DNA from 4 places in the Paenibacillus sp. TSA_86.1 genome. Region 2 is predicted to be linked to each of the others. Evidence: a T-box and tRNA genes for the amino acid it is inferred to sense, from the RefSeq annotation. Region 2 holds a T-box; the other regions hold tRNA genes.
What was found. A T-box is a leader RNA that pairs with one kind of tRNA and senses whether it is charged. The one in region 2 lies ahead of leuS (leucine--tRNA ligase), so its partner is inferred to be a tRNA-Leu.
Positions count from the first base shown of each region.

Region 1 (7,396 bases), on a different contig from region 2:
TGCCCGTGGCGAAGCAGATCGTAAAGCTCCCGGTAAATGATATAAGGAACCACAGTTTGAAGTTCAAAGTGCAGCTCATGCCCCTGATCCGAATATTGAAGGGTGGATGCGCTGCCTCCCGCATTGTTGAACAGGACGTCGATTGCATTCGTCTGTAAACGAACCTGCTCAAGCGCAGAACGAAGGCTGCTATAATTCGTCAGATTAGCTTGAACAGATATTAACTGCCTCGAGCTTAACGCAGCCTCGATTTCGGTATCATCTACAGGAAAAGGGGAGCGATTAAGGCCGATGATCTGCCATTGTTCTGTTAGAAGTTTTCGTGTAAGCTCCAGACCAATTCCTGAGGTGGAGCCTGTAATTACGGCTGTGCGAAGCGGGTTAGCGTGGTTCATCATCATAACCTCCAAATGGTTTCATGTCATGTCAGAATCAATCGGTATGCCTGAATAGATCAGTTGATTTTGCCGATTCATCTGCAGGAGAGGTTATTCTACAAGTTGGAGCTGACTCCAAGTCAAGGGGGAGAATTTTGGCTTGACTTGGAGTCAGCTCCAAGTTATATGATAGAGAGAGCTATGTATACGGGAGGGGTAAGGATGAGTGCTCCAACTATGTTCTCCATTCACGAGACATCAGAACGGTCGGGATTATCCAAAGATACCATTCGTTATTATGAGAAGATTGGTTTGCTTCCCCGCGCGGAGCGAAAAGCTAGTAGTCATCGTGTCTATTCCGAGCAAGATATCCAGACGATGAGTCTGATCACATGTATGAAGAAAACAGGTATGTCTCTGGAGGAAATGAAGCCGTTTCTAAGGATGTCACTCGAATCGGATTTGAACGATTTCCCGGAAGAACGGGAGATGCTGATTAATTATCAGAAAAAGGTAGAGGAACAGATTGCCTCCATGCAACAGGTCGTGGATTTTATTCAGGAGAAGCTTGAAAAGCGCAGCATGTTTCCTGAAAATTTTCCGATTACAGGAGAGCATTTGCTGACGGGACTAACCAAAAAGAACACATTTTCATGAGGGAATGTGAGCTGTGCGGTTTACCATGGATGAGAAAAAAAGGGGATACGTCATGACATTACAACAGCTTAAATACGTAATAGAGGTTGCCACGCACGGCTCGATGAACGAAGCTGCCAAACGGCTTTTTATCTCTCAGCCCAGCTTGTCTAACGCGATTCGTGATCTGGAGAAGACGCTTCGCATTACCATTTTTGAACGTACAAATAAAGGTATTACCCTCTCCAAAGAAGGGGTCGAGTTCCTAAGTTATGCGCGTCAGGTCGTGGAGCAGGCTGAACTGTTGGAGAATCGGTATCTGAATGCCAAGCCGTCTCCGCAGCATTTTTCGGTATCCACCCAGCACTACGCATTTGCGGTGAATGCATTCGTACGGCTTGTTCAGCAGCATGGTCAGGATGAATATGAACTGGCCCTGCGCGAGACCAAAACGTATGAGATCATTCAGGATGTGAAAAGTCTTCGCAGTGAGATCGGCATTCTCTATCTAAATGAGTTCAACGCCAAAGTCATCAACAAATTGTTGAAGGATGCGGGTCTTGTGTTTACAAGCCTGTTTACAGCGAAACCCCATATCTTCATCAGTGTTAACAATCCTCTCGCCAAGCAGGAGTCTGTCGCCATCGAGCAGCTTCAAGATTATCCTTACCTGTCCTTTGACCAAGGAGAGTATAATTCGTTTCATTTTTCGGAAGAGATTCTAAGTACACTATCACATCCCAAAAGCATTCAGGTGAACGACCGGGCAACGTTATTTAATCTGCTTATTGGTCTGAACGGGTATACCATATCGACAGGGGTGCTTAGCGCCGATCTGAACGGCAACGAGATCATACCGGTTCCGCTCGAATGCGAGGAATCGATTAATGTAGGGTGGATTAGTCATAAAAGTACGTCTCTTTCCAATCTTGGCGTTGCTTATGTACAGGCATTACACGAGGCCATTGGCCTGTAATACTGATTGTACAGGTTCGTTTTATTTACCCGAAGGGAGCAGGAAGTTGAGAGTATTATACCGGAATAAAAGTGAACAGCATGAGTTGACTGTATATGAGACCAAAAGGCTTTATGGGGAGAAGGGGCACTTCCGTGTATTACAGTTCTCGAATGATGCGGTTCAGGGTGCAATGGATCTGGAAGAGCCTTCGAGAATTGTACTGGAGTATCCGCGGGCTATGTTACATCTGATGGAACAAAATGATCCGCATTTCAATCATGTATTCGTGGTGGGGCAGGGCATTGGTACAATTCCTGCATATCTGTCAGATCGACAAGTCAAGGTGGCGGAGCTGGACGCGGAGGTTGTGGAAATAAGCCAACACTTTTTCGGATATAAAAGCTCATCGGTGTTGGTTGGTGATGGCCGAGAGCTGTTGGAACGGGAGCAGGCAGGAACATATGATTACATCGTTATTGATGCATTTACAGCAACGGGAACGCCGGAACAGTTTACGAACCGTTCTTTTTTTAGCATGGTGAAAGACAAGCTGGATGCAAATGGTGCAGTGCTGCTTAATGTGTTCGGACGCTCAGGCAACGACAAACTTGTGAATGCAATCTTTACAACGCTTGGAACAGCGTTCCCTTATATACGTGCTTTTGCGCTCCCGGCAGAGCCAAATGTTGTCCAGAATCGTATTCTGATGGGCAGCCATCGTCCGATTGATGTTCGGGTACGGCTTATGGCAGGTTTTGTGGAAGAAAATCTGGAAGAAGGCCATATCATTGAAGGGTAAGCAAACGAAGTGAGATTAGCGTCTTCCCCCTGTAGGCATGAATTTGTCATGAATTCGTCAATCCCATAAATAAATGTTAAGATACTTCGTTCTCTTCATTGTTTCTTAACAACTTTATTATATGATGGTACAGGTATGCCTTTTTATGAAAATCCGGGGGAAGCAAACATGATTGCAAATAAAATATGTTCCAGATTACGCAGAAAAGTCAAGAAATTCAAAAAGGTTAGTCTTACTGCATTACTTGGTGGGTTCGTTACAATCTCTGTCCTGATGACACTTACAATTATGGTGATTACTTCGTATACCACCCAGAAACAAACTCTTATTAACAATACCCTTACCGTTAACTATGCAAGTGCGGTACAGATGAGTCAAACGCTAAACTCACTATTTGAATCGATGCAAAAAAGTTTAAAGTACGGTGCGGCGCATTTTAAAGATGTCGATTACAATGACAAGGAGAAACTTAATACTACGCTCGATTTGATCCATAATAGCAGTGATTATTTTAATGCTATAGTACTGGCTGACAAGACAGGGCTTGTACTATCGATGTCACCTTATTCTCAGGTCAGTGTTGGTAAACACGTTAGCTCCGAAGCGGCCAAAACAGCGATTAAATCAAGAACCTCATACATATCGGATGCCTATTTGACTCCGCGAACGAAGCGCAGAATTGTTTTTCTCAGTGAACCGATTGTTGATCCGGAGGGGGAATTCAAAGGCATGATTAGTGGAAGTATATATTTGCAGGAAAATAATATACTCGATTTGTCATTTGGAAGTCAACTGAAGACCAGCAATGGAACGTACTTTTTTATTGTTGACCATAAGGGGACTTTGCTTTTTCATCCCAATGTCAACCGGATCGGAAGAGATATAAGTGAAAACACAGTGGTTCAGAAACTGATAAAAAATCAGACAGGACAAGAGCAATATACGAATCTGGATGGGGTTAATACGCTTGCAGGGTATTACAAAGTTCCAGCAACCAACTGGGGAGTTGTTATCGTATCCCCGACTCAAGTTGTCTATGATCAGTTAAATCGCCAGATCGGACTATTGCTGCTATACATAGCAGTACCATTTATATTGTTGACTCTGATTGTGTTAAGAGTTGCTCGCAAACTCGTGCATCCATTTGTATTTCTGGCTGATCTTGTGCAGCAAGTGGACAAAGGGCGAGTGGAGCTGCCTGTTGTGAAACCGCATTGGAACAGGGAAGCAGATCTGCTCACACGAACGATGCTTGGAGCAATGGCAAGTTTTAGAAACAAGACAGATCAGCTGGTATATGATGCGAGAACCGACGTGTTGACCGGTTTGAATAACCGTAGAACCTTTGAAGAGGTGATCCAGGAATGGATTCAAGATGAGAATCTGTTTGCCATCATTGTTCTCGATATAGACCGCTTTAAGTTGATTAATGATACTTACGGTCATTCTGCTGGGGACGAGGTGTTAAAACAGATCGCCAAGCTAATTCAGATATCTGTAAGATCTGAGGATATTTGTTTCCGATTTGGCGGGGAAGAGTTTGTTGTTTTGCTGCGGAATTACGATTCGAAGATGGCTTATGAGACAGCTGAGCGAATTCGGATTTCGGTTGAAGAAAGTGTACTGGCTGTTGACCGATCGGTTACGATCTCGGCCGGTATAGCAGAGTTTCCAATGCATTCCCGTTCGGAATCCGAACTGTTCCATCTGGCCGATAATGCGTTATATCTGGCAAAAGAAGAAGGACGCAATCGAACCGTTGTCATTCAGACGGTGGAAAAAGCAGAAGAGTAGCACAGAAAAACAGAAACAGACCCTTATGAACAGGGTCTGTTTCTGTTTTTTTTATCTATTTGTTTCAAATGAATGATGACAAGATTCGGTCACATAAAGCCATGGTGCCAACATTGTCGCGAGCACTGGAGAGCGGAACGGTACCCGTCTGACAACAGGCCATAAAGTGTTTCATTTCGCCTACGAAACCACGCAAATAAAGATCCCTGTATGCACCGGACATTGGCGTGCCAGAAGGCGTATATACCGCATCGTGTTCCTCAAGAGACTTCCAGGGAAGCTGATCTCCTTGCCGGGATTTATGTACCGTGAGTTTATTGATTTCATCGGCTAGTGCAAATCCGTGTTCAAAGGTAACCAACACACTTTCGCTCTCTCGTGACCATGCACTCATACCTGTAAAATAAGCACTGCCCGTCACACCATGATCAAAAATGAGGGAGATGCTCTGGTTAATATATTTTCCATCTCGTACGGTGGTTCCGGTTACTTGTATGGCTTCCCCAAACAGATAACGCATCAGATCGACCATATGTATAGCAGCCAGCTTGATAAACTGTTCTTCATTTTCGCAAAAAGGAGTGCTGTCTACGGCAAATTTCATCTGGAACGAACGTACTTTACCTAGTGTTCCCCCATCAATGATTGTTTTGAGTTTCTGATAGATCGGAGCATAGCGTTTCATAAAACCGACCATGACTATAACACCGGCCTGATCTGCTGCTTCAGCTACCTTTGTGGCTTCTTCTGCATTCCAGCCGAGTGGTTTGTCCACATAGACGTTGTGACCGGCCTCAATCACGTCCAGAGCAAGTCTGGTTTGATCTGCAGGCTGGGCAACCACGACGACTCCATCGCACGCTTCCTGCTCCAACATCTGAGGGGCGTGGTCATAGGCTTGACCTGAACTGCCGAATTGCAGCAGAGCGGCCTGAGAACGTTCGAGATTCCGTGTGGCTACAGCCTGGATGGTTGCACCTGCCTCGATCGCTGCAGGGTAAATATTCGTCGAGGCATGGAAGCCGGCTCCAATAAAGCATAGTTTTGAATTCTGCAAATGAAAGGCTCCTTCCTGTCCCTAGTTACATTCGTTATCAATGTGAGGATTTCTATTCTATAACATAAGCAGTTGGGGTCTGAGAAAAAAGGACATATGTCCCTAAAGACAGGGTGGAAAAAGTTGTTGCATTATAAAATTGGAACATGTATACTCTGAATTACGGAAAAACAAGGAATTGTTTCACCGGTTATGCTTTTCATTGATGATGAGAAGATACATATTATGCGGTCGTGGCGGAATTGGCAGACGCGCACGGTTCAGGTCCGTGTGGGCTAACCCCCCGTGGAGGTTCGAGTCCTCTCGACCGCATCAAAAAAGAAAAAAGGTTTGTACTTGCCTTGTAGGCACGGTACAAGCCTTTTTTTCATTTCTCTTTTCATTTCTCTTTTCTTTGAGCTAGAGAGAGATGAGAAGAACGCGGGGCTTTTCGTTACCTATAACATAGGGACTTCACATGACGGCTTTTTATGATATTAACGCTCCTGAACACGACTGTTCCATATAGTGGTGGTCAGCAAACCGCACAGTATGCCAGCCAAGCCGCACATGGTAACGCAGAGCATCAACGGAAGGGGGGCAAAACGGAATAGAAAAGCAATCCCGCTGCCAAAGGTGGTCCCTGCAAGAAAGCCGAGGGAGATCCCCAGATGTTTCGATGACTTCATTTCGTTCACCTGCTTCCAAGATGAATGTGACGGTTTCATTTTGTGGTATTTACAGGTAAATTATGCATGAACCAAAACGTATGCATCTAAAAAAGGCTCTGGCCCCGATCAGGGAGCGCAGAGCCTTTTGGCTGTTCGCTATGTTAGTGATTACGACGATCTTTAAGAATGACATCTGCGAACAGAATGGTCTTCGGGATGCGGAAAAATTGTTCCGCTTGTTCCTGAAACGCGGCAGAAGGCAGCGTTCCCTGATGCAGCCATTTGCGGAAAGTGCCGGGATGAACCCCGATCCAGTGGCTGACATCTGTCACCGACAAATCATGGACCATACATAAGCCAGTCAAAATACGGTTACTCACCGGAGAGCGGGTTACCGTCCGCTTCATGAAGCGGGAAGGCTCAGGTTGACAGATCACAGGACTATTGCGCACAACCTCTTCATTAAAAAGAATATGTCGCGGGTAGCCAAGCAACTGACAAGTCTTGTCCAGATTGGTACTGCCGGGTATTCGCCCTTCATACACCCACGCGCTTACACTGCGTGAGGAGATCGAGAGGTCTTCAGCGAGCTGAGACAATTTAATATCATTGGCCATCAGCACGGCAAGAAGAACGCGATTGCGGATTTGACAGCGTGTCGGTTTGCGGAACCGTTTAACACGGACACCTTTTCCCAAATATTTACGGTTGATCAGAGACCACGCCTGGATGGAATGTTGTTCTGGTTGATTAGGCATATTTCCTCCGATTTTTTTAACCAAATACTACAATAAATAAAGGGGTACTTTCAAGTGCCGCATTTACTGGTTTCAAAACCGCTTGTGCGTCATTCTACATGAAAGAGGGAACTATGAACTAGACCTCTAGCTATTCGCATCCTAGTATATTCCTAGATTACAATGATTCACTAAAAAAGATGGAATGAATTGTACGGGATTACAAATTATTTAGTTCTAATCACCTATTCTTAGGTCTTTAGAACTTTTGTGTTGTTTTTGCTGATATTATGCTGTTTGTGCCCCTGAGTCCCTAATATATTTACGGTTCTATTCATAACAGGCCAGCGTAAAAGTGCACAAATCTGAAATAATAAATCCGCATGTT
Region 1 is NZ_JBQZGE010000001.1:995,469-1,002,864, forward strand. It holds gene ACUTVW_RS04585 (SDR family NAD(P)-dependent oxidoreductase) at 1-401, opposite strand, end outside; gene ACUTVW_RS04590 (MerR family transcriptional regulator) at 600-1,034, shown strand; gene ACUTVW_RS04595 (LysR family transcriptional regulator) at 1,087-1,989, shown strand; gene ACUTVW_RS04600 (spermidine synthase) at 2,036-2,770, shown strand; gene ACUTVW_RS04605 (sensor domain-containing diguanylate cyclase) at 2,939-4,564, shown strand; gene ACUTVW_RS04610 (Gfo/Idh/MocA family oxidoreductase) at 4,629-5,621, opposite strand; tRNA gene ACUTVW_RS04615 (tRNA-Leu) at 5,849-5,933, shown strand; gene ACUTVW_RS04620 (hypothetical protein) at 6,098-6,289, opposite strand; gene ACUTVW_RS04625 (helix-turn-helix domain-containing protein) at 6,433-7,029, opposite strand.
Region 1: it encodes a tRNA-Leu, which carries the amino acid that the T-box ahead of leuS (leucine--tRNA ligase) is inferred to sense. The anticodon was not compared.

Region 2 (7,396 bases):
CTTGCGTTCAGAGGCTCATCATCTGACCCCTGTTTTTCAAATTGGTAAAGGCGGCACGAATGAACACTTGTTCCGTCACATTGAAGAGGCGATTGAGAAGCGCGAACTGATGAAAGTACAGGTGCTGAACAACAACCTAGATGATAAAAATGAGATTGCAGCAGAGATTGTCCGTGAAACAGGCAGCGAACTTGTACAAGTGATCGGCAGTACAATTATCCTGTACAAAGAATCACGGGATAATAAACAAATCGAACTTCCAAGATAAGGAGAGTGGCGCGGGTGAAGATCGGCATCATGGGCGGTACGTTTGATCCGATCCACATGGGGCATCTGCTGGCAGCCGAAGCGGCGAGGGATTCGCATGCACTGGATGAAATCTGGTTCATGCCTTCCCATGTCCCGCCTCACAAACCCGGAGCAGGTGCAACAGGGCAGCAGCGCCTCGAGATGACGGAAGCGGCTGTCAAAGATGTTCCTCAATATGAGGTTCTGGGCATTGAAATGGAACTTGGTGGCGTATCCTATACCATCGACACGATGCGTGAATTGTGGCGCCGTCATCCTGAACATGAATTTTATTTCATCATTGGGGCGGATATGGTGAACTATCTTCCCAAATGGGAAGAGATTGAAGAACTGGCGTCCAAATTGACCTTTATCGGTGTTGGACGCCCGGGCTTTCAACTACATCTGGATGATCTGCCGGATGCATTACAGAATCGGGTGCTGCTGGCTGAAATGCCGCTTGTCGATATTTCTTCCACGGCCATTCGCAGACGTCTTGCGAAAGGGCATTCGGTTCGGTTTATGATTCCTGATGCAGTTCATCAATACATTGTAGGGAGCGGTTTATATGGAACTAAGCCGTGAGGAGTTAATACAGTCTGTGTCTGCACAGATGCCCGCCAAACGCTGGAAGCACACGCAAGGTGTTATGGAATGTGCAGTTGCTTTGGCAGAAAAGTACGGTGCTGATCCGGAAAAAGCGGATATTGCGGCGATTTTACATGACGTGGCTAAATATTGGCCCATCGCGGAGATGGAAGCGGTCATTCGTGATAACGGATTAAATGTGGAACTTTTACAGCATGACAAGCAGCTTTGGCATTCGGAAGTGGGTGCTTTTGTAGCTGAACGTGATTACGGTGTGTTGGATTCTGAAATTATTCATGCAATTCGGTGGCATACTTCAGGTAGAGTGGGCATGAGTCTGCTGGACAAAGTCGTATGCCTTGCCGATTATATTGAGCCTGGGCGTGATTTCCCGGGGGTGGAGAATATTCGTGAGCAAGCTCAGCGCAGTCTGGAGGAAGGCTTAATTGCGGGTTTTGATTCGACCATCAGCCTGTTGCTCTCCCAGCGCCGTGTGATCTATCCGCTCACGGTACTCTCACGTAATGATTTAATTGAACAATTATAGATTATGGAGGTTGGTTCATGACAGTATCATCGAAAGAACTTATGAACATGGTAGTTGCTGCCGCTGACGATAAAAAAGCATCAAACATCGTAGCTCTTGACTTGAACAACATTTCGCTTGTTGCAGATTATTTTGTGATCTGCCACGGGAATTCAGATACACAGGTGCAAGCCATTGCTACCGAGATTCGCAAACAGGCGCATACAGCCGGTGTAACCATCAAAGGTATTGAAGGTATGGACTCTGCACGCTGGGTGCTGATGGATCTTGGCGATGTCGTGGTTCACGTATTCCACCGTGATGAGCGCGAGTATTACAATATCGAGCGTCTCTGGTCTGACGCCAAAGTGGTGGAAACGGTATGAGTTTGATCGCAGGAACAGTCGTCTCACTGCCGGTTTCACGTGAAGTGTCTCCATTTGGCTTTTTTTTGACGACAGGATCGGAAGATGTATTGCTTCACTATACCGAGCTAACTCGGGATATCAAGATTGGTGAAACGCTGGAGGTTTTTGTATTCTTTGATACAGAAGACCGTCTGGCTGTCACGATGAAAAAGCCTTACCTCACGCTGGGTGAGATGGCTAAACTGGTCGTAGCTGATGTGCATCCGCGACTCGGCTGCTTCCTGGAGATGGGACTCGGACGTCAGTTATTGCTTCCGATTCGTGAATTACCTGAACTCGAAGAGTTGCGTCCTCAAGTTGGGGACGAGGTGTTCGTGATGATGGAGCACGACAAACAGGGACGACTACGTGCCAAATTAGCCGGTGAACGCGAACTTGCACCGCTTGCCTTCCACGCGCCAACCACTTGGTTGAATGAGTGGGTAGAAGCGCTGGTGTACAAGCCACTTCAGATGGGTACATTTGTACTTGTTGATGGTGGTGTACTCGGCTTCGGGGCAATCGGGATGATCCATTCCTCCGAGCGCAGTCATATGCTGCGTTTGGGTGAAAAGGTGAAATGCCGGGTTACGCTGGTGCGGGAAGATGGTCGTGTGAATCTGGCCATGACACAGCGCAAAGAAGTTGGGCGTAATGAAGACGCAGACAAGCTGCTTGCTTTTATGAAAGAGCGCCCGATGGGTGGTATGCCGTATTCGGATGCAACACCGCCGGATATTATCAAGCAACGTTTTGGCATCAGCAAATCGGCGTTTAAGCGTGCCTTGGGCAAGCTGATGAAAGATGGACTGGTGGTACAAAAGGAAAACTGGACGTATCTGTCCGAATCCGCTCCTAAACAGGAGCAGGAAGAGAAGTAAACCTGCGATAACGGGGTTCATCTTTTATTTAAAGTTAAATACATTCATTCTGTACGAAGTATAGTATGTCTCTTGAAGCGAAGCGGATGCGTGGTGCACCGATTTAAGTAAAGCAGGGCCAGACTGGGTAAACACCGGATGCCCTGCTTTTTCTTTGATTTTGATTCAATCCGATGGAAAAATGATATTGAAAGTGCGGTGCCGACATGTCTTACCGGAAATTTGCCTACGTTTACGATGAATTAATGGAAGATATGCCTTATCCGGACTGGATAAGGTTTGCAAGAACAGCCTGGGAACAGCATGGCATGCCCAAAAGTGTGGTCGAGCTTGGTTGTGGAACAGGTTCGATCACGATTCCGCTGGTGAACTCCGGCTTTGAAGTGACGGGGATTGATCTCTCCTCCGATATGCTGTCTGTTGCCCGTAGCAAAATGGAAGCCACATCCCAGGGACATCGTTTGTACCGGGAAGGCAGTGTGCGCTGGGTGCAACAGGATATGCGGGAATGGAGAGTGCCGGAACCGGTAGACTCGGTCATTTCGTTCTGCGATTGTGTGAATTATTTGCTGGAGTCAGAAGATGTAATTCGTACATTCGAACGCACGTATGAGATGCTGAAGCCGGGAGGTACGTTTCTGTTTGATGTGCATCATCCGAATACACTGATTCGTTATGATGAGGAGCAGCCTTTTGTGTTGGATGAGCGCTCTGTCTCATATATCTGGACATGTGATTTTGATCAGGAACGGTGTGAAATTGAACATCATTTGAGCATTTTCTCGCGAATAGACGGTGGCAGTAAGGATACCTATCAGCGGTTTGAGGAGGTTCATATGCAGCGTGCTTATGATCCGGACTGGATGAAGCTGGGGTTAAGCAAAGCGGGCTTCCGGGACGTGAAGGTGTATGCCGACTTTGAGTGGGAAGAGGCTGGAGAGAGCGCACAGCGGTTGTTCTACGTAGCCGTAAAATAAAGGTTTAACGAAAATTATAATGTGTAATGCTTAATAATTTAGATTAATTTAGATCAGGAACTGTCCTTCAGCAGCATGGTAACATGTTGCCAGGGGCAGTTTTTTTCAACAGATATGATCAAAGGTATTGCCGCATGAAGTAAAGAAAGACATAATGAATTAAATGCAGAAAGCGTTTTCTAAAAAGGGTATTGAACCTAATCTAGTAACGGAGGGATTACCAAGATGGAAAGTACATATAAAACAAGGCTGTGTAAAGAGCAGCTCGATCAGATTATCAGGCAACATCTCGCTGCAACCATTCAAGATTATGAGGAAATGATTGAAGGCTGGGCAAACCAAGCGTATAAAATCATGCTTGATGACGGACGAAAAGTCGTCCTTAAAATTGCGCCCTCGGCTGCGACCAATCTGATGCGCTGTGAACAGGATCTGATGATGGCAGAAGTGGAAGCGCTCCGACTTGTTGCCGAGCTACAGGATGTTCCTGTACCTCAGGTGCTCGTGTATGATGCTTCGCTACAATACGCACCGGCGCAGTATTTTATTATGGAATACATGTCAGGAGTGCCATATAACCAGGCCAAAACTCAGTTTACTGCCGAAGAGCAGGAAGGGGTTGAGCAGCAGCTAGGCCGATACAATAAGCGAATCAATGAGATTAAGGGTGAGCAGTTTGGTTATTTTTCAGGAAAGGACAGACAACGAGCGACGTGGAGAGAAGCTTTCTTGATGTTGATGGACGATATGCTTGCTGATGGTGAGGAAGCTGAAGTTGACATCGGGATGGATTACAGCGAGCTGAGGGGTCTGATTGAGGAGAAATCGGATGCACTGGATGAGGTGACCGAATCCGTTCTGATCAGCTGGGATTTGTGGGATGGCAATGTGCTTGTGCAGGATACGCAGATTACGGGAATTATTGATTTTGAACGCTCGTTATGGGGAGATCCGCTCATGGAGCATTATTTCAGTCACTTTAACTACACTCCGGGATTTCTGAAAGGGTATGGACGGGCGATTACGACAGAGAATGAGAGGCAACGGAGAAGTCTGTACGATTTGTATTTTGACCTTGCACTGCGGATTGAATGTGACTACCGTAAGTATGATAATCAGGAGCATATTCAATCGACGATTCATAATTTGGAGGAAGGTATCATACGTTTTCGGAAAATCTGAACAGCACCCAGGTGCGTTGATGTGTGGAGAAACTTGTCATTTGAAAAGGATGAATGTGACGCGTCATATTGACTTTGGGCTTGCATTTTTATATAATGTTCCCCATATTGTATACATATTTCGATGATGAGGATCAGTAGTGATTTCTGTACATGACAGAGAGTCGGCGGGTGGTGCGAGCCGATTGACAGTATTTTGCGAACTCGCCTTGGAGAAATGCGGTGATTACATGGTTCTATGCCTTATGTGCATGTGTAGAACGAGAATGGAAATCCGCATCGGTTAACCGCCGTTACAGGTCTAAAGGGAGTGGATGACGAAGCACGTTCATCCGCTAACTAGGGTGGTACCACGGGAATTCAACCTCTCGTCCCTAGCGCTGCAAACGCTACGGGATGCTGAGGTTTTTTTGTTGCTATAAAAGCGCTTATAACCTGAAGGAGGAATATAGATGAGTGAGAATCACCAGCCGAAGCACGGCTATCAGCCGCAAGTGATGGAGAAAAACTGGCAGCAATTTTGGGATGAGAATAAAACGTTTAAAACAGGTGAGGATCCTTCCAAACCGAAGTTTTACGCATTGGATATGTTCCCGTATCCATCCGGTTCAGGACTGCACGTAGGTCACCCGGAAGGATATACAGCAACGGACATCGTATCTCGTTACAAACGTATGCGCGGATACAATGTACTGCATCCGATGGGTTGGGACGCTTTCGGTCTGCCTGCGGAACAGCATGCACTGGATACGGGCGAGCACCCGCGTCATATTACATTCCGTAACATAGACAACTTCCGTCGTCAGATCAAGTCTCTTGGATTTTCGTATGACTGGGATCGTGAGATCAGTACGACAGACCCTGAGTATTACAAATGGACGCAGTGGATTTTTATCCAGCTGTACAATAAAGGTCTGGCCTATGTTGATGAAGTACCAGTGAACTGGTGTGAAGCTTTGGGTACGGTACTGGCGAACGAAGAGGTTATTGATGGCAAAAGTGAGCGTGGTAACCACCCGGTTGTTCGTAAACCGATGCGCCAATGGGTACTGAAAATTACGGAATATGCAGAACGTCTGCTGGAAGATCTGGAAGAGCTGGACTGGTCGGAAAGCATCAAAGACATGCAACGCAACTGGATTGGCAAATCAACCGGTGCTGAAGTGGTCTTTGCTATTGAAGGCCGTGAAGAAGTGATTAAAGTATTCACCACCCGTGCCGATACATTGTTCGGTGCAAGCTTTGCCGTTCTGGCTCCAGAGCATGAACTGGTGGATGCAATTACGTCCGACGCACAACGCGGGGAAGTCAAGGCTTACCAGGAGCAGGCTTCGCGGAAGAGTGATCTGGAACGTACCGATTTGGCGAAAGACAAAACAGGTGTGTTCACAGGCGCATATGCAATTAATCCGGTCAATGGAGCGAAGCTGCCGATCTGGATTGCAGACTATGTACTGGCTGGTTACGGTACAGGAGCGGTTATGGCTGTTCCGGGTCACGATGCACGAGACTGGGAATTCGCGAAGCAGTTTGACCTGAATATCATCGAAGTTATTGAAGGCGGAGATGTGACAAAAGAGGCTTATACAGGCGACGGCGCACATGTGAACTCCGAATTCCTGAACGGATTGAATAATGAAGAGGCTGCTGCGAAGATGATCGCTTGGCTCGAAGAGAACGGCAAAGGACAAGGGAAAACAACTTATCGTCTGCGCGACTGGCTGTTCAGCCGTCAACGTTATTGGGGAGAGCCGATTCCGATTCTGCATCTGGAAGACGGAACGATGAAGACTGTGCCAGAGGATCAATTGCCGTTGCTGCTGCCTGACATCGACCAGATCAAACCTTCAGGTACAGGTGAATCACCACTGGCTAACGTTACTGACTGGGTGAATACGGTTGATCCAGAGACGGGCATGAAGGCTCGCCGCGAAACGAACACCATGCCACAATGGGCGGGAAGCTGCTGGTATTACCTGCGGTTTATCGATCCGCACAATGACAAGGAACTGATCTCACAGGAGAAACAGCAGCAATGGCTGCCAGTTGACCTGTACATCGGTGGAGCAGAACACGCCGTGCTTCACTTGCTGTATGCTCGTTTCTGGCACAAAGTGCTGTACGATCTGGGTGTTGTACACACGAAGGAGCCGTTCCACAAGCTGGTTAACCAAGGTATGATCTTGGGAACCAACAATGAAAAAATGAGTAAATCTCGCGGTAATGTCATCAATCCGGATGAGATCGTTAATGAATTCGGTGCGGATACACTGCGTCTCTATGAAATGTTTATGGGGCCATTGGAAGCAACTAAACCTTGGAACGCTAACGGGGTAGAGGGGATGCATCGTTTCCTGTCACGTGTATGGCGTCTGTTCATTAACGAAGATACAGGTATGATTAATGAGAAGATTACGGCTGACGGTGGAACCGATGAATTCAAACGCACAGCGCACAAAACGATCAAAAAAGTAACGGAAGATCTGGAGCATCTGCGCTTTAATACAGCAATCAGCCAATTGATGATCTTCATCAACGACGCGTACAA
Region 2 is NZ_JBQZGE010000003.1:442,730-450,125, forward strand. It holds gene yhbY (ribosome assembly RNA-binding protein YhbY) at 1-268, shown strand, start outside; gene ACUTVW_RS10930 (nicotinate-nucleotide adenylyltransferase) at 283-873, shown strand; gene yqeK (bis(5'-nucleosyl)-tetraphosphatase (symmetrical) YqeK) at 857-1,423, shown strand; gene rsfS (ribosome silencing factor) at 1,441-1,788, shown strand; gene ACUTVW_RS10945 (CvfB family protein) at 1,785-2,690, shown strand; gene ACUTVW_RS10950 (class I SAM-dependent DNA methyltransferase) at 2,897-3,667, shown strand; gene ACUTVW_RS10955 (phosphotransferase family protein) at 3,893-4,849, shown strand; T-box leader at 4,964-5,227, shown strand; gene leuS (leucine--tRNA ligase) at 5,301-7,396, shown strand, end outside.

Region 3 (7,396 bases), on a different contig from region 2:
TTTCATTTAGGTCTCTTTTTGTAAAGAAATTTGAGTATGGGAGTTAGAGACATGATTAGTGATACAGAGTTGGATGCCCTGCGTTTGTCAGGGGAGAAGGTAAGAGTAGTGCGGGACGAGCTGGAGTCTAATGACGTAACGGGTATCGTGGTTGCCTGGGATGATGGGCAAGTACTTATACGCAGGCAGAATCGCCGTGTTGTGAAGCTGGATCGGTCTTACCGTTATCAGTTGTTCAGTGAGCCTCGTCAAAGTGTTTTAAGTGAATAAATAACGGATTCACGTGACCGGAAATCTTCTCCAAAGAGAATATTTTCAACACCGAATGTTTGGAATTACCATCAAGGCTGGGCATAATTGCGACACAGGCGTGGGAAGATAGGTACAGTGGAAATAATCGCTGTGTTTACAGCCGAGAGGGTGTGCTGCAAGTCATGACATTGATGAATGATAAAGTTCATGCGTATAAGGATCAGATTGGCGCATTAAGCGATGTTCTCCCCGATGTGGTGAAATCATATCATGAGTTCACGGGTGAGTGCTTCCAGCCGGGTGTGCTTGATGCCAAGACCAAGCAGTTAATTGCGCTAGGTATCGGTTTGTTTGCTAATAATGAAGTCTGCACGTTCTATCATGTAGAAGAGGCACGTTCCAAGGGCGCGACCGATCAGGAGATCATGGAGACCGTAGCTGTCGCTGGTGCAGTGGGCGGCGGACATGCTCTGTCACAGGGAGCAATGAGGGTGCAGAAGGCGCTGCAGTAGTCTTACGATGTTACAATAAAAAGGAGGTTCCGGTTTAAACCGGAGCCTCCCTTTTATTGTAACTGCTTATGTGGATGTAGATCGGAATGGTTTCTTAGATTTTACCCAACATTTTGTTATACATAAATTGACCTGTAACGCGTCTTGCTGTCACATAACGATCATTGAAATAAGGGTTAGACAACTTGGTGATGCTGATACCTTTGCTAGTGGAAGCATGAGCAAATTGACCTCCGCCAATGTAAACGCCTGTATGTGAGATGCCTCTGCCCGTTGTGTTGAAAAATACCAGGTCTCCTGTACGAATGCTCGCTTTGGATATCGGAGTTCCTGCTTTGGCTTGTTGTTGCGACGTGCGTGGCAATTCAATGCTGTATTTGTTAAAAAGATATCTCATAAACCCGGAACAATCGAAGCCAGCCATGGTTGTGCCGCCCCACTTATACGGGATGCCTGTCATATTGTTAACCATTGTATTAATTGTACTTGCCTCTGTGCTTGTTGCTCCGGATGTAAATAGTACAGCAGCTCCAAAAATGGAAATAATCAGTTTTTTCAAAATCAATGTTCTCCCTTCGATGCCTACGGAGTTAGCTAAGGGTTCGGTAGAAGGTTCCCTATATTTCCTATGTATAAGAATAATTCACCCAAAATGGTTCCCCCGTTTTCAATCCTGAAACTCGGCAAATGAATAATTAAGTTTTTGTAACTATTTGAAACTATATTGCATAAATACGTAATTGTCAAACCTATTTAAAGCCCTTCTTTTAACGTCAATGTTAGCGGAATTATCGTTTTTAGTCATAATTATGTTTAAAAAGGGCTGAAAAGATTACAAAAAAGTCATTAGTGTTTCATGGGAGACAAGTGTGGATATTAAACAAGCTTGTCAAGAGCTAAAAGGGTACTCCTTTATGTTAAATTAAAGAAAATACATATAGGATGTTGCATATATTGACAAATGTTTGTTTATTGCATATCATACAATTATTAAATACAAAATTTGTATTTAAATTGTTTTCATTGGAATTATTATGAGGGAGTAATCAAATTTGTGAATTGGGGAGAGTGTTATTGAGTGAAAGCAAAAAAATTAGTAACATTTGTACTGGCATGTTCAATGGTGTTTTCCGTCGCGGGAATGGCCGTTCTTCCTGCACCAACCGTATCGGCGGCAGATGCCTCTGGTACAACAGCGAGTTTGTCCGATATTTTGAAAAATCAGCGCCCGGATGGTGGCTGGAGAAAAGATTATAGTCAGACGTCAGGTGAATGGGCTAAGTCAACAATTGATAATAAAGCTACATATTCAGAAATTAGAAGACTTGCAACTGAATTCAAGAAAACAAATGACCAGCGATACTCGGCTGCTGCAATCAAAGGCATTAATTTTTTGCTTAACATGCAATATTCCAATGGCGGCTGGCCACAAGTCTATCAAAGTTCCGGTTATCATAAACATATTACTTATAATGATGATGCAATGATTAATGTGATGTACATGCTCGATGAAGTCGCAGCACGTAAGGGGAACTTTTCCTTTATCGACAGTTCACTCGCAAATCGTAGTAAAAATGCGGTTTCTAAAGGAGTGGACGCCATCCTGAACACCCAGGTGGTATCCGGTGGGAAGTTAACGGCTTGGGGACAGCAGCATGATTCCAGTTCACTGAGACCTGCAGGAGCGAGAATCTATGAAGTGCCGTCACTGACGGCAGGTGAAAGTGTTAATATTGTGAAGTTTCTGAAAACAAGATCGGCTAATTCGAGAATCACTGCATCCATCAAAGGTGCCGAAGCTTGGTTTAACAAAGTGAAAATTACAGGATATCGGTATGAGCGTGGGAACGGGGACAGCCGAATCATTGCTGATTCGAGTGCATCACCGATCTGGGCGCGTTTCTATGAACTCGGTACGGACAAACCTATCTTTGTTGGACGTGATGGCGTCGTGAAATATAAGCTGAGTGATATTGAAAAGGAAAGAAGAGGCGGTTATGCATGGTACGGCAACTGGCCGTCCAAGCTGTAAAAGATCTTTTCTGGACAGTAGTGAATAACACATCACCAACGGTTATGTATAGCTTCATCACAGGCAAGCCCAAGGGGTGCGAACCGACTACGTATTCGGTTCGCACGTATTTGTTTATTTTTATGTATTGACAGGTCAAAGCACGCGTGATATATTATTTCTTGTCGCCGATAATAATTGGAGAGACAAAATATATGCGGTCGTGGCGGAATTGGCAGACGCGCACGGTTCAGGTCCGTGTGGGCTAACCCCCCGTGGAGGTTCGAGTCCTCTCGACCGCATCGAATAAAAAGGTTCCTCAGATTAACTTCTGAAGGAACCTTTTTTTATTCGAATTGATTCTGGAATACTTCTCTTGAAGAAAAGCCCCCGATTCCTTACGTGCCACATGAGCATGTAAGGAATTGAGGGCTTGGTTTGTATTTTACTGATTCACGGGTTCAACAGCAGGCGTAACGTCAGTGTCAACGTTAGTCTCCATATCCGTCAATGGAAGTTCAATTTCAAACTCGGAGGCAATGTCCTCTTCCGAAATACGGTTTGTACCTGTGAGGTTAGCTACAAAAGTGGTTACACTGCGCGCTGGAAGCTGTGCAGTAAAGGCTCGGTTAGATACATTGATTGCGGATTGACTTGCCAAGTTCCGATTGGCGTCTGTCACCCAAGAAGACACCGTGGAGGCATTGCCATTCTGCAGCACGAACTTTTGGCTAACCGCAGAGGTACCACGGTTAATGGCTACGATAACCACTCGGTTGTTGCCTTTGTATGCAGATACGAAAGTGTTTGTGTCCGGATTTTTGGAAGCATCAACTCTGACATAGCCTGGGCGTATGAATTTGGAGAAGTGGGCCATGTTATAACCACGTTTACTGATCGTACCATCTTCTTTCATTGGTCCATATGATCTGCGGATGTACCACCATACATAGGCTTGGAAATCGCCTTCAACCATTGCATTGTGCATGTGGTAGGAGATATCCAATGCTTCTGGCCAGCGATCAGCCGAATTGTTGTCACTGTTTGGATAATACACCTCAGTCATCCAGAGCTCTTTGCCGGCTCCCTTTTGTTTGAAAAGAGGGTAGGCAAAGTTGCTGAACTGTGTTCCATACAAATGTGCTCCCAGAATGTCCATGTTAGCAAGCGCTTGTGGATCATTCAGAATCGGGTCAGATATGTTTTTGAGGTATTGGAAGGATTCTGGAGCCATGACTTTGGCACCTTGAATGCTACCTGCGTTTTCTTTCATGAAACGAAGAATCTCTTGCGGCGTCCACCAAGTCCAGTCATGAGCATAATCCGGCTCGTTTTGAACGGAAATGGAATACAGGTTTACACCGTTATTTTTCATATAAGTTACAAAATCATTCAGATGTTGCGCGTAAGCAGCGTATTTGTCATACCGTAATCGTTTTGCATTGGTATCACCGTTTCGATTAAACGTCTCAACCATACTGCTTGGAGGGTTCCAAGGTGATGCAAAGACGATAGCTCCTTTTTCAATCGCACGTTTGGCTGTAGCCAATTCACGAGACCAGTTATTCCGATCCGGGTCAACCCAGATTCGGAGCACGGAGAATCCCAGTTGGTTCTGATCATTTCCGAAAGCGGTTTCACGTTGTGCCGCCGTTAAGTCGCCAATCCAGACGGGATGGTTAATGCCGCCGAAACCACGGATTACTTGTTTCTGTGAGGATAAGTTGATGTTGGCGTCACTCGCCGCGGATACGTTCGTTGGAGTTAACATCAGTGGCAGAGCAGTTAAGCAGGCTAACAAAATGTTGACTGATTTTTTAAATTTGAGATTCATCTTCAATGTGTACACTCTCCTCAATATAAGTGACTTGCGAAAGCATGGACAAGAAAAATAAATTCCTCGGCATAACTTCGAATAGGGCGGGCATCACATCCTCTCGATCAAGATGCATCTAATAGATGATTGGATAACAAGGAAAAGTTTTGTTTTGTAAATTCTACTATATTATTCCTGTGAAAAATACCCGATATATTGCAGTTCTTTGTAATTTTTTATATTTTTATGACATGAATACTATTTTCATAGGAAAATAAGCTTCTGTAAAATTTATGTCAACCGGTTGACATGTCAGAATATCGCCATTATGATAAAGCTGTATTCAAAATGTATGCGCATTCATAACGAACATCAGGGGGGAAGTTGAGAAATGAAAAAGATATGGGTACCGTTTGTTAGCGTATTGTTACTGATGTTAATCATCACCGCCTGTTCCTCAGGAAAAACAACGAATTCTTCATCGCAGGGTTCTGACAAGCAGGCCGGTGAGGCTTCAAAAGAGGTGAAATTAACCTTTTTCAACACTTCGGCTGAAGTAAACGGCGTCTTTGAAAAGTTGTTCAAAACGTATCATGAGCTACATCCGGAGGTAACCATTGAGCTAATCCCTACCCCGATTGGTGGAGCGCAGCTGGAGAAATTTCAATCTCTGCTTGCATCTGGCAATCCCGCAACGATTGCAAATCTGGATGCAGGTACGATTCTGCAATATAAAGACAAATTTCTTAATATGGATTCCGAAAAGGCAACATATGAAGGCTTAACGAAACCTGGTGCTGTAGACGGAGCCCTGCTGGATGGTCAATTTCTGGGTATCCCTTGGACAGCACAAGGATACGGTCTTTTATACAACAAACGGGTTGTAGATGACGCGATGGGTGGCTCTTTTGATCCGAACAGCATTAAAACTCGTGATGATCTGGAAGCTGTTTTCAAAAAAGTAGAGGCTGCTGGCAAAGCACCTGTCATGCTACATGGTGCAGACTGGTCACTTGGAGCGCATTATCTGGGACTGACCTATTCTCTTCAATCGAGCAACGTGGAAGACAATCGTAAATTCGTGAAGGACTTGGAAAATGGAACTGCGAAGCTCACGGACAATGCTGCATTTAACGGATTGATTGATACGTTCGATCTGCTGAAAAAATATAATGCACGCAGCAAAGATCCGCTGGTGGCAGATTACACCAAAGACAGTACAGATTTTGCTAAAGGAGAAGCTGCTTTTTATTTCATGGGTGACTGGAACTGGGCTGTGATTGGCAGTCTGGAAGGTCGGGACAAAGAGTTCGGCATTATCCCAGTTCCGGTCAGCAACAATCCCGAAGATTACGGAAATACACAAGTGGCGTACAGTGAGCCCAAACTCATTGCAATCGATAATTCAGGTTCTACGGAAGCTCAGCAGGCTGCGGCCAAAGCATTTATTCAATGGATGGTAACGAGTGACGAAGGGCAGGAGGCGATTGTCGGACAGATGGGTCTGGCGCTGCCATATAAAGATGTCAAAGTGAAAAGCAGTAACATTTTATCCGAAGCGGTGAACCAGTACGTAGACCAAGGAAAGGTGTTGAATATCAGTGTGATTAACTATTTACCACAGGATTACTGGGCAAAGACTGGCGCATCGATGCAGAAATATTTGGCAGGTGTTATTGATCGGAAAGGACTGGCAGAGGAAGTGCAAGCTTACTGGGCTAGTCAGGCGGGAAAATAGAATTATAAACGTTTGAAAGAGGATGTGCATCCATACAGGGGGCGCATCCTCCATTATTCCAATCGTTCATTAAATCATTCATCAAGCCGTTACCAAGCCAAGGGACACACAGGAGGTCAACATGGATAGAAAAATACGGATGAGAAACGCGGGAACCTTCTTACTCTTTGGAGCGCCTTCCGTCATCGCTTTTCTCGCAGTGGTTGTGATCCCGTTTATCGTTGGATTGTACCTTACGTTCACCAATTGGGATGTTCGTACCGGGGATAACACATTTATTGGTATATCCAATTATATCGCGGTCTGGCAAGATAGTGTGTTCTGGACTCAATTATGGTTCACCCTGAAATATGTATTTTTCACTGTCATTATCGCTAACGCTGCTGCTTTTTTTGTCGCTCTTGTCCTGACCGGCGGGGGTAGAGGTGAGCAATGGCTTCGTACAGGTTTTTTCACACCGAATCTGATTGGCGGCATTATTCTCGGATATCTGTGGCAGACATTATTTTCGCAGGTACTGCCTTATCTGGGGCAAAAGTATGGTTGGGTCTGGTTTGAGACATCCTGGTTAACCAACACGGATACTGCTTTTTGGGCACTGGTCATTACTACGTCATGGCAACTGATTGGTTATTTAATGATCATCTATATTGCCGGCTTTGCCGGGGTTCCGAATGATGTACTCGAGGCAGCCAGCATCGATGGAGCAAACCGTATGGCAACGATTCGCCGTATTATGCTGCCGCTTACGATTCCGGCCATTGTCATCTGTGTATTTATTTCAATTTCCCGTTCATTTCTGACCTATGATATCAACCTTGCATTGACCAAAGGAGGGCCGTTTAACTCCACGGAGCTGGCGACCTACCATATCGTGCAAAAGGCATTTTTGTCCAACCAGTATGGGGTTGGTCAGGCGGAAGCTGTAGTGCTCTTTGCAGTAGTCGCTATCATTGCGCTGACACAATCGTACCTGCTCAAGAGATTGGAGGTTGAATCCTGATGTCAAGCCGCCAATATCTTCCCTCGTTGAAAAAAATACTGCTGTACGTTTTGCTGTTCCTGTT
Region 3 is NZ_JBQZGE010000001.1:1,078,757-1,086,152, forward strand. It holds gene ACUTVW_RS05020 (hypothetical protein) at 52-270, shown strand; gene ACUTVW_RS05025 (carboxymuconolactone decarboxylase family protein) at 435-764, shown strand; gene ACUTVW_RS05030 (C40 family peptidase) at 859-1,323, opposite strand; cyclic di-AMP (ydaO/yuaA leader) riboswitch at 1,329-1,460, opposite strand; gene pelA (pectate lyase) at 1,843-2,796, shown strand; tRNA gene ACUTVW_RS05040 (tRNA-Leu) at 2,993-3,077, shown strand; gene ACUTVW_RS05045 (glucuronoxylanase) at 3,221-4,609, opposite strand; gene ACUTVW_RS05050 (ABC transporter substrate-binding protein) at 4,983-6,329, shown strand; gene ACUTVW_RS05055 (carbohydrate ABC transporter permease) at 6,451-7,332, shown strand; gene ACUTVW_RS05060 (carbohydrate ABC transporter permease) at 7,332-7,396, shown strand, end outside.
Region 3: it encodes a tRNA-Leu, which carries the amino acid that the T-box ahead of leuS (leucine--tRNA ligase) is inferred to sense. The anticodon was not compared.

Region 4 (7,396 bases), on a different contig from region 2:
CGAACATTTTACTCGGCTGACCGGATACACGCACGAAGAATCGATCGGACGGAATTGCCGATTTCTACAGGGGACGGATACCAATCCCGAAACCGTTTCAAATATTCGAGAAGCGTTAAGAAAGCAACAATCAACTAAAGTTGAGATTCTAAATTACACGAAAAGTGGTCAGAAGTTCTGGAATGAACTCAATATTGATCCCATTTTTAATGAATCAGGTGATTGTTTGTACTTTGTTGGCATTCAGTATGACATCACAGAACGGAAATTTGCCGAAGAGCAACTGAAGCTTGCTACGTCGTTGGCTGAGAAAACCAGCAGAGGTCAGCTGGAATTCATCGGCAAGTTAAATCATGAGCTTCGTACACCGCTAAATGGCATCATGGGAATGATCGAGCTTGCGGGAATGGGCGATATTACCGAAGAGCAAAAAGAATATCTGGAACTGGCACGTCAATCCGGAGAGGCGCTCCTGCACATTGTAAACAACAGTCTGGATATGGCGAAGCTCGGCAGAGGTAAAATGGGAGTGGAACATATCGAGTTCCAGCCATTAAAGCTGATTCAGCAAATTGTGAAGACACATGAGCTGGCAGCGATGAATAAACATATCCGTATATTTTGCCATGCAGATTTGAGTATTCCTGATGTGCTATGGGGCGATCCACTAAGACTACGTCAAGTGCTGGATAATTTGCTGAGCAATGCCATCAAGTTTACGGAGCAAGGGGAAGTGCAACTTCGAGTGGATGTCAAGCAGCGATCACATGAAAAGACCATGTTGATGTTCTCTGTACGGGACACAGGGATCGGTATCCCCTCTCATCAGATCAGTCAACTGTTTGATGCCTTTACTCAATCCGACATTTCGCATGCAAGAAGGTTCGGGGGAAGTGGACTTGGGTTAACGATTTGCAAAGAGTTGTTGGAATTAATGAACGGCAGCATCACTGTGGACAGTGCTGAAGGCAAAGGAACGGAGTTTCATGTGACGGTGCCTTTTCGAAGTCGTCAGAGTATTTTTAACGCAGGATAAGACAGTGCAGGGCTGCAGCCGGAATGGATCTGGCTGCTTTTTTGTTGTGGAATGAATTGTTTTACGAACTGGCGTTCTGTTATAATGCTAGGTATGCTAGTGTTATATGGGGGAGGCACATCATGAGTAAGAAACGCAGCAGAAGAGGCAAACGAACGAACCGGCAATTTAAAGGGAAGATGCTGACGTTGGTGGGCATGGTACTGATTGCTCTGTACGCCTGGGCAGGAGGAGAGTGGCCGCTAGACATCCCTTCTCCGTTCAAAACAACGGACAAGAGTGTAGATCATACGATCACTTTTCCTGCAGATCGGTATCCGGAAACAGCAAACCACATCCGGAAAGCGATCCAAGCAGGACATACAGATGTGTGTACGATCAACCGGAAGGGTGCTGAAGGGAACAGGGAACTGTCACTGAAAGGTGTGCCGGTCAAAAAAGGCAAGGATCGGGATGAGTGGCCTATGGCAATGTGTGCAGAAGGCGGCAAGGGTGCGGATATCCAGTACATTACGCCAAAAGATAATCGCGGTGCAGGCTCATGGGTAGGCAATCAACTAAGTACATATCCGGATGGAACCCGTGTTAAATTTGTCGTGAAATAACACGGGATATAGCAATGGAAGGATACAGAGGATATTTATTTTTGACTATGGTAAGTATAAAAAAATAGGCAGTATAAGAAAAACCAGACGTTAGTGACGTCTGGTTTTTAAATATAAGTTGGCTTTAGTAGAAAACGTAGATTTCCTACATATAGCTTATCTTTATCGATCAGCGTACATATCCCTGTTCTCCATGTTCACAATCTACGAAAGTAACTGAAAATGCAGCATGACAAGTTCAATGTCTATACAAGTTGCATGGTGCCCAGATGGTGAGAGCGAAGGGTTAAAAGACGAGTGACATGTTCGACTTCATCAAACGGAATCCATACATTTCCCTGAACGGTGCGCAAGGAGAGAATGGAGCTGTCTGCTGAACGCTCCGGAAAGCCGGTTACGGTCTGTCCGCTTGTATTCCGAACCAGAATCTGTTGATTACGCCGAATGGCAATTTCTACCTCTTTTTTCATAAGTCATTGCTCCTGATTATAAGATGTTTATCAGTGTGTCGAAGTTTTCAATGGTTAATTTGTCTTCTTTATCTAGTCTATCAGAACTAGGTATAGATTTCCAGTAGAGAAATGATCAAGCTGTTCTAGGTGAATTGACTTAGCGAGTGGGAATGGCGTTACTGAGAATATGCTGCGGGGTTATATAAGGTATGAGGAAGAGGAGGGGAACCACATGTCAAAACTGTTTGTTGGGCTTGCTCGTTCGGAGCACGAGGCAATTATCCTGTTGAATGCGTTGAAGAAGGAAGGTATCCCAGATCAATATTTGGGGGCGGTAGCCAAGGAACAGATCGATCTGGAGATGATCAGCGAGAAGACGGGGTTACCCAAGCCGCTGAAAGGTGCTGGAACGGATGGAGCGTTTGGAGCGGTGAAAGGCATATTAGCCGGGCTGGGTAAACGAATGAATCAAACCGCATCGATCGGAAAAGCGGTGCGTAGATTAGCTGGTAATGAGATTGGAAGTGAGACCGATGATCTGGTCTTAACGCTGACAGAAACAGGCATTCCGGAAGAGGATGCACGCCATTATGAGGACTGGCTGCTGCAAGGTCACATTCTGGTCATTGTGGAATGTAGCGAGGAGCAAGCGGCGCGTGTGAAGCCCATTTTGCTTTTTTAGTTTAATTTAAGGCTGATTTTAGGTTCCTTTAATGTTGGGGAGGTATTCTTATCTCACACCTCCCTTAATATAGATGGTTTACCGGAAGTCCGGGACCGCAACTCGGACTTTCTAGGCACTGTGAGCTTATGCTTGCAGTGCCTGTTTCATTTTTTGAGAAAAGGGTTGCATTATTAATTGGTTCATGGTAAGATATTTCTTGTCGCCAAGAAAATAATACATACGCCGGGGTGGCGGAATTGGCAGACGCACAGGACTTAAAATCCTGCGGTAGGTGACTACCGTACCGGTTCGATCCCGGTCCTCGGCATCTTAAAGAAAAGATCACATTTGACTTGTTTAACAAGTCAAATGTGATCTTTTCTTTTGTTTTGAAATGTAAAAATGTGTATGATCATTAAATAGATTGTCAATAGGAACAAGAACATGGTCTTTAAGTGTTTTGGATTACGGAAGAAGAATGGCTTATTATATGTAAAAATTCGTTGATTAGATAAGTTCAACCGTTGCGAAGAGAACGATTACTGCTAGTTAAGCAAAATAGAGGGAAATAGATATCTCCCTCTAAGGATACCGGGGGTGTCTAGCGACATTATCGATTGGAATGATCCGTTACTCTTTTACGCATTCCAGCTAAACCTAGTAACCCGAGTAGGCCCAGCCATCCCCAGTCCATACCATTATCGTTATCCGTTGAATTTGCCCTTACACTGTTTGGTTGATAATTAGAGCTGTTGTTTTGGTAGGTGTTAATACTTCGTCCATCTTGGGTTGCTTCATTTACACTGTGAGCAGAGGCAGGTACAGCCAATGCACCTAATAAACAAATGGATACAACAAAAGTTGTTATTTGCTTCTTCATGAAATTTCCCTCCTGTATGTGTGTAAAGTTAATATCTCCAAAAGTCACATCCTTATTCCATCGGTATTTTATTACTTTTGAATATGTTGTTTATGATCATGGAACTATACTTTTGGTGGGAAATAAAATATGAAGGAGCTGTTATGATGGGAATATTAAGTGGTAATCCAAAAAATGAACCTATGCATTATGGTGAAATCTTCAGCGTTTGGCAATGTTCAATGGTCGCGAAAGGTGCTCTTTCCTTTTACCAAGCATTTTTAAATCATGCAGGAGATAAAGATTTGAAAAAAACATTGGAGGCATTGATTGATCAAGCTAAACTTGAGATTAAAGAGTGTGATACACTCCTCACTGATAACGGAATTGCTCCAACGCCAGTTTTACCAGAAAGACCGCCCGTAAAACTGGAAGACATTCCTGTTGGTGCAAGGTTTACAGATCCTGAGATAGCTGCAAAAATTGCGTCTGATACTTCGATGGGATTGGTTGCTTGTAGTCAAGTTATGGGCCAATCCATTAGAGAAGACATTGGAGCCTTATTTGCGAAATATCACGTTACCAAAACCGCTTTAGGCCTTCGTATTCTCCAGATGAGTAAAGAAAAAGGGTGGCTTATTCCTCCTCCTCTTCAAGTGAAAAGACCCGAAGCTGTGGAGGCTTAAAGATTAATAAGAATCCCTGCTGACAAAAAAAGTTAGCAGGGATTCTTATGTTTTAAAATCTATTGTGGTGCTGAATTAACAAGAAACCTCATATTCTTTACAGGTCACTTCTCTCTAGCTGCTCGGTCTTTCCTCCCCGCTGGGTCAGCGAGGAGGAAAGATAATATTTTTTGTAATGTAGGGTGACATGATTTATTGAGATTTTAGAGACATATATACAGGAAGCAACTTGAGCCGGACCATAACTGCTACTAAGTATTCGCACTGCGTGCTGGGAGCTGCACGCAGTGCGAAATATAATTGGTTATGTTGGATTTATAGAGAATTTCCCATCTCTTAATTATCCTTTCGGCATAAGGCATTGGGCTTTTTTTCTAGTTCTTAAATTTTTTTAAACCATTTCAAGTAAATTATTAGATTGTTATGGTTTTTAAATGTCTATGATAGTAATTCCAGATTACTCCAACTTGTCCTCTCCTGCGTAAGTTCATAAACACAATCCCCACATAATACATATCAGAAAGCGGATTCGACCTTCCTTTTATGAAGAGAGGTCACAATGGTGTATACTATCGATAGGCATATATTACCTTTCCCTTGCTGAGGGATTAAGTTCCTCAAGGGAACTATACAAACCAACACAACAATTGAATGGACGGAGGACTCAAGTTTATGTTGAAACAGCTTAAGCCATATAAGGTGTTACAAGAGCGTAGAATCGAAGAACTGAAATCCGATGCGTACCTGCTGGAACATCTAAAATCGGGTGCTCACATCGTAGTGCTGTCCAATAGCGATGACAACAAGGTGTTCAACATCGGTTTTCGCACACCTCCCGAAGATGATACAGGGGTAGCTCATATTCTGGAACACTCCGTGCTTTGCGGATCAAAAAAGTTTCCGGCCAAAGATTCTTTTGTGGAGCTGCTCAAGGGTTCACTCAATACATTCCTCAACGCGATGACGTATCCTGACAAAACCGTCTACCCGGTTGCGAGTCGCAACGATCATGACTTCCATAACTTGATGGATGTGTATCTGGATGCGGTATTAAATACGAATATTTATGAGAATGAAAAAATATTTCTGCAAGAGGGCTGGAATTACAATCTGACTTCTGCGGATGATGAACTGACATACAACGGCGTGGTGTATAACGAGATGAAAGGGGCCTTTTCTTCGCCGGAGCGGATGGTAAGACGAGAGGTTTTGAACTCTCTTTTCCCGGATACAACATACTCCTGTGAGTCTGGCGGATTCCCGGAGGCCATTCTGGATCTGACCTATGAAGGACTGCTCGATTTTCACAAACGGTACTATCATCCGTCTAACAGTTACATCTATCTATACGGAGATATGGACATGGAAGAGAAGCTGCAATGGCTGGATGAAAACTACCTGAACAACTATGATCGTATGGAGATCGACTCCGAGATCAAGTTGCAACCCGCATTCCCAGCACGGGTGGATACGGTAAAGTCGTATTCTGCGGGAAGCACGGAATCCGAAGTGGACAACAGCTTCTTGACCTATAATGCGGTGATTGGCACAAGTCTGGACAAGGAATTAAACATTGCCTTTCAGATTCTGTTATATGCATTGCTCAATGCGCCGGGAGCTGTGCTGAAGCAAGCCTTGCTGGATAAAGGTATTGCTAAGGACGTTTACGGCTCCTATGATGACAGCTTGTATCAACCCTTGTTCACTGTGGGACTTAAGAAGAGCAACTTGTCCAGCAAGGATGAATTCCTTGAAACGATCCAAGAAGTGCTGAAGCGTGTTGTCAAAGAAGGTTTTGACCCGAAAGCATTGCTTGCCGGCATTAACTCGTACGAGTTCAATCATCGGGAAGCGGACTTCGGCCGTATGCCGAAAGGGTTGATCTACGGATTCTCCTCGCTACAAAGCTGGTTGTATGATAAAGAGGCGCCTTTCACACATCTGGAGGCGAATGATGTATTTGCAGAACTTCGCACCAAAATGAAGCAGGGCTATTTCGAACAGCTCATCGAGAAGTATCTTTTACAAAATACACATACGTCATTTGTTGCGTTGACCCCGGACAAAGGCTTGAACGCACGCAAGGAAGAAGCGCTGAAATCACGTCTGAAGTCGATACAGGCCGGACTTAGTCCGGAAGAAGTGCAAGACATGATTAAGCGTACTGAAGCGCTTGCCGAATACCAGAACACACCTTCCACCAAGGAACAGCAGCAAGTGATTCCAACGTTGTCGATTGAGGATATTGATACGAAGGCATCGAAGCTTCACCAGACCTTGAACAACTTGGATGGTACAACGATTCTGCATCATAATTTGTATACCAATGGCATTGGTTATTTGAAACTGTTATTTGATATCAAGGAAGTGCCGCGCCGTCTGTTGCCTTATGTGGGATTGTTGAAAAGTGTGCTCGGATACGTAGACACCCAAAATTACTCGTTTAACGAGTTATCGAATGAAATTCATATCCATTCCGGCGGAATCAATAGCGGGGTTGGTTCTTATGTGAATGCACACCAGCCTCAAGATTTCAAAGCAACGTTTGAGTTTACGGCGAAAGTGCTTTATGACAAACTCGGATTTGCTCTTGATATGATGAAGGAAATTGTATTTACGTCCCGTTTTGACAACTCCAAGCGGCTTTTCGAGATTATTTCTCAGGTCAAAGGTAACTTGCAGCGCAATCTGATCAACAGTGGTCATTCTGCGGGGGTTGCCAGATCGTCCTCGAAACATTCGGCCGTTGCCGATTTCAGAGAATCCGTTAGCGGAATTGCGTACTATCAGTGGCTTGAGGACGTACAGGCAAACTTTGATGCGAAAAAAGAACAGCTGTCCTCCAGCCTGCAAGAGCTGATGGGTTATATATTCAGACCGGAGAACCTGCTTGTCAGTTACACTGCGGACGAGAAAGGATACGAAGGTCTGGAAGAACAGGTGTCCGACCTGAAAGCCAAACTGTTTACACATGAAGTTGCGAAGGAAGCCTTCACGTTTACGCCTGCAACACATAACGAAGGTTTCCGCTCTTCATCAGAGGTTCAGTATGTGGTTCAAACCGGGAACTATATCGACAAAGGTTACGCCTATA
Region 4 is NZ_JBQZGE010000008.1:110,390-117,785, forward strand. It holds gene ACUTVW_RS16870 (ATP-binding protein) at 1-1,036, shown strand, start outside; gene ACUTVW_RS16875 (NucA/NucB deoxyribonuclease domain-containing protein) at 1,159-1,641, shown strand; gene ACUTVW_RS16880 (hypothetical protein) at 1,887-2,111, opposite strand; gene ACUTVW_RS16885 (hypothetical protein) at 2,326-2,775, shown strand; tRNA gene ACUTVW_RS16890 (tRNA-Leu) at 3,000-3,085, shown strand; gene ACUTVW_RS16895 (WGxxGxxG family protein) at 3,368-3,637, opposite strand; gene ACUTVW_RS16900 (DUF3231 family protein) at 3,784-4,302, shown strand; gene ACUTVW_RS16905 (insulinase family protein) at 4,975-7,396, shown strand, end outside.
Region 4: it encodes a tRNA-Leu, which carries the amino acid that the T-box ahead of leuS (leucine--tRNA ligase) is inferred to sense. The anticodon was not compared.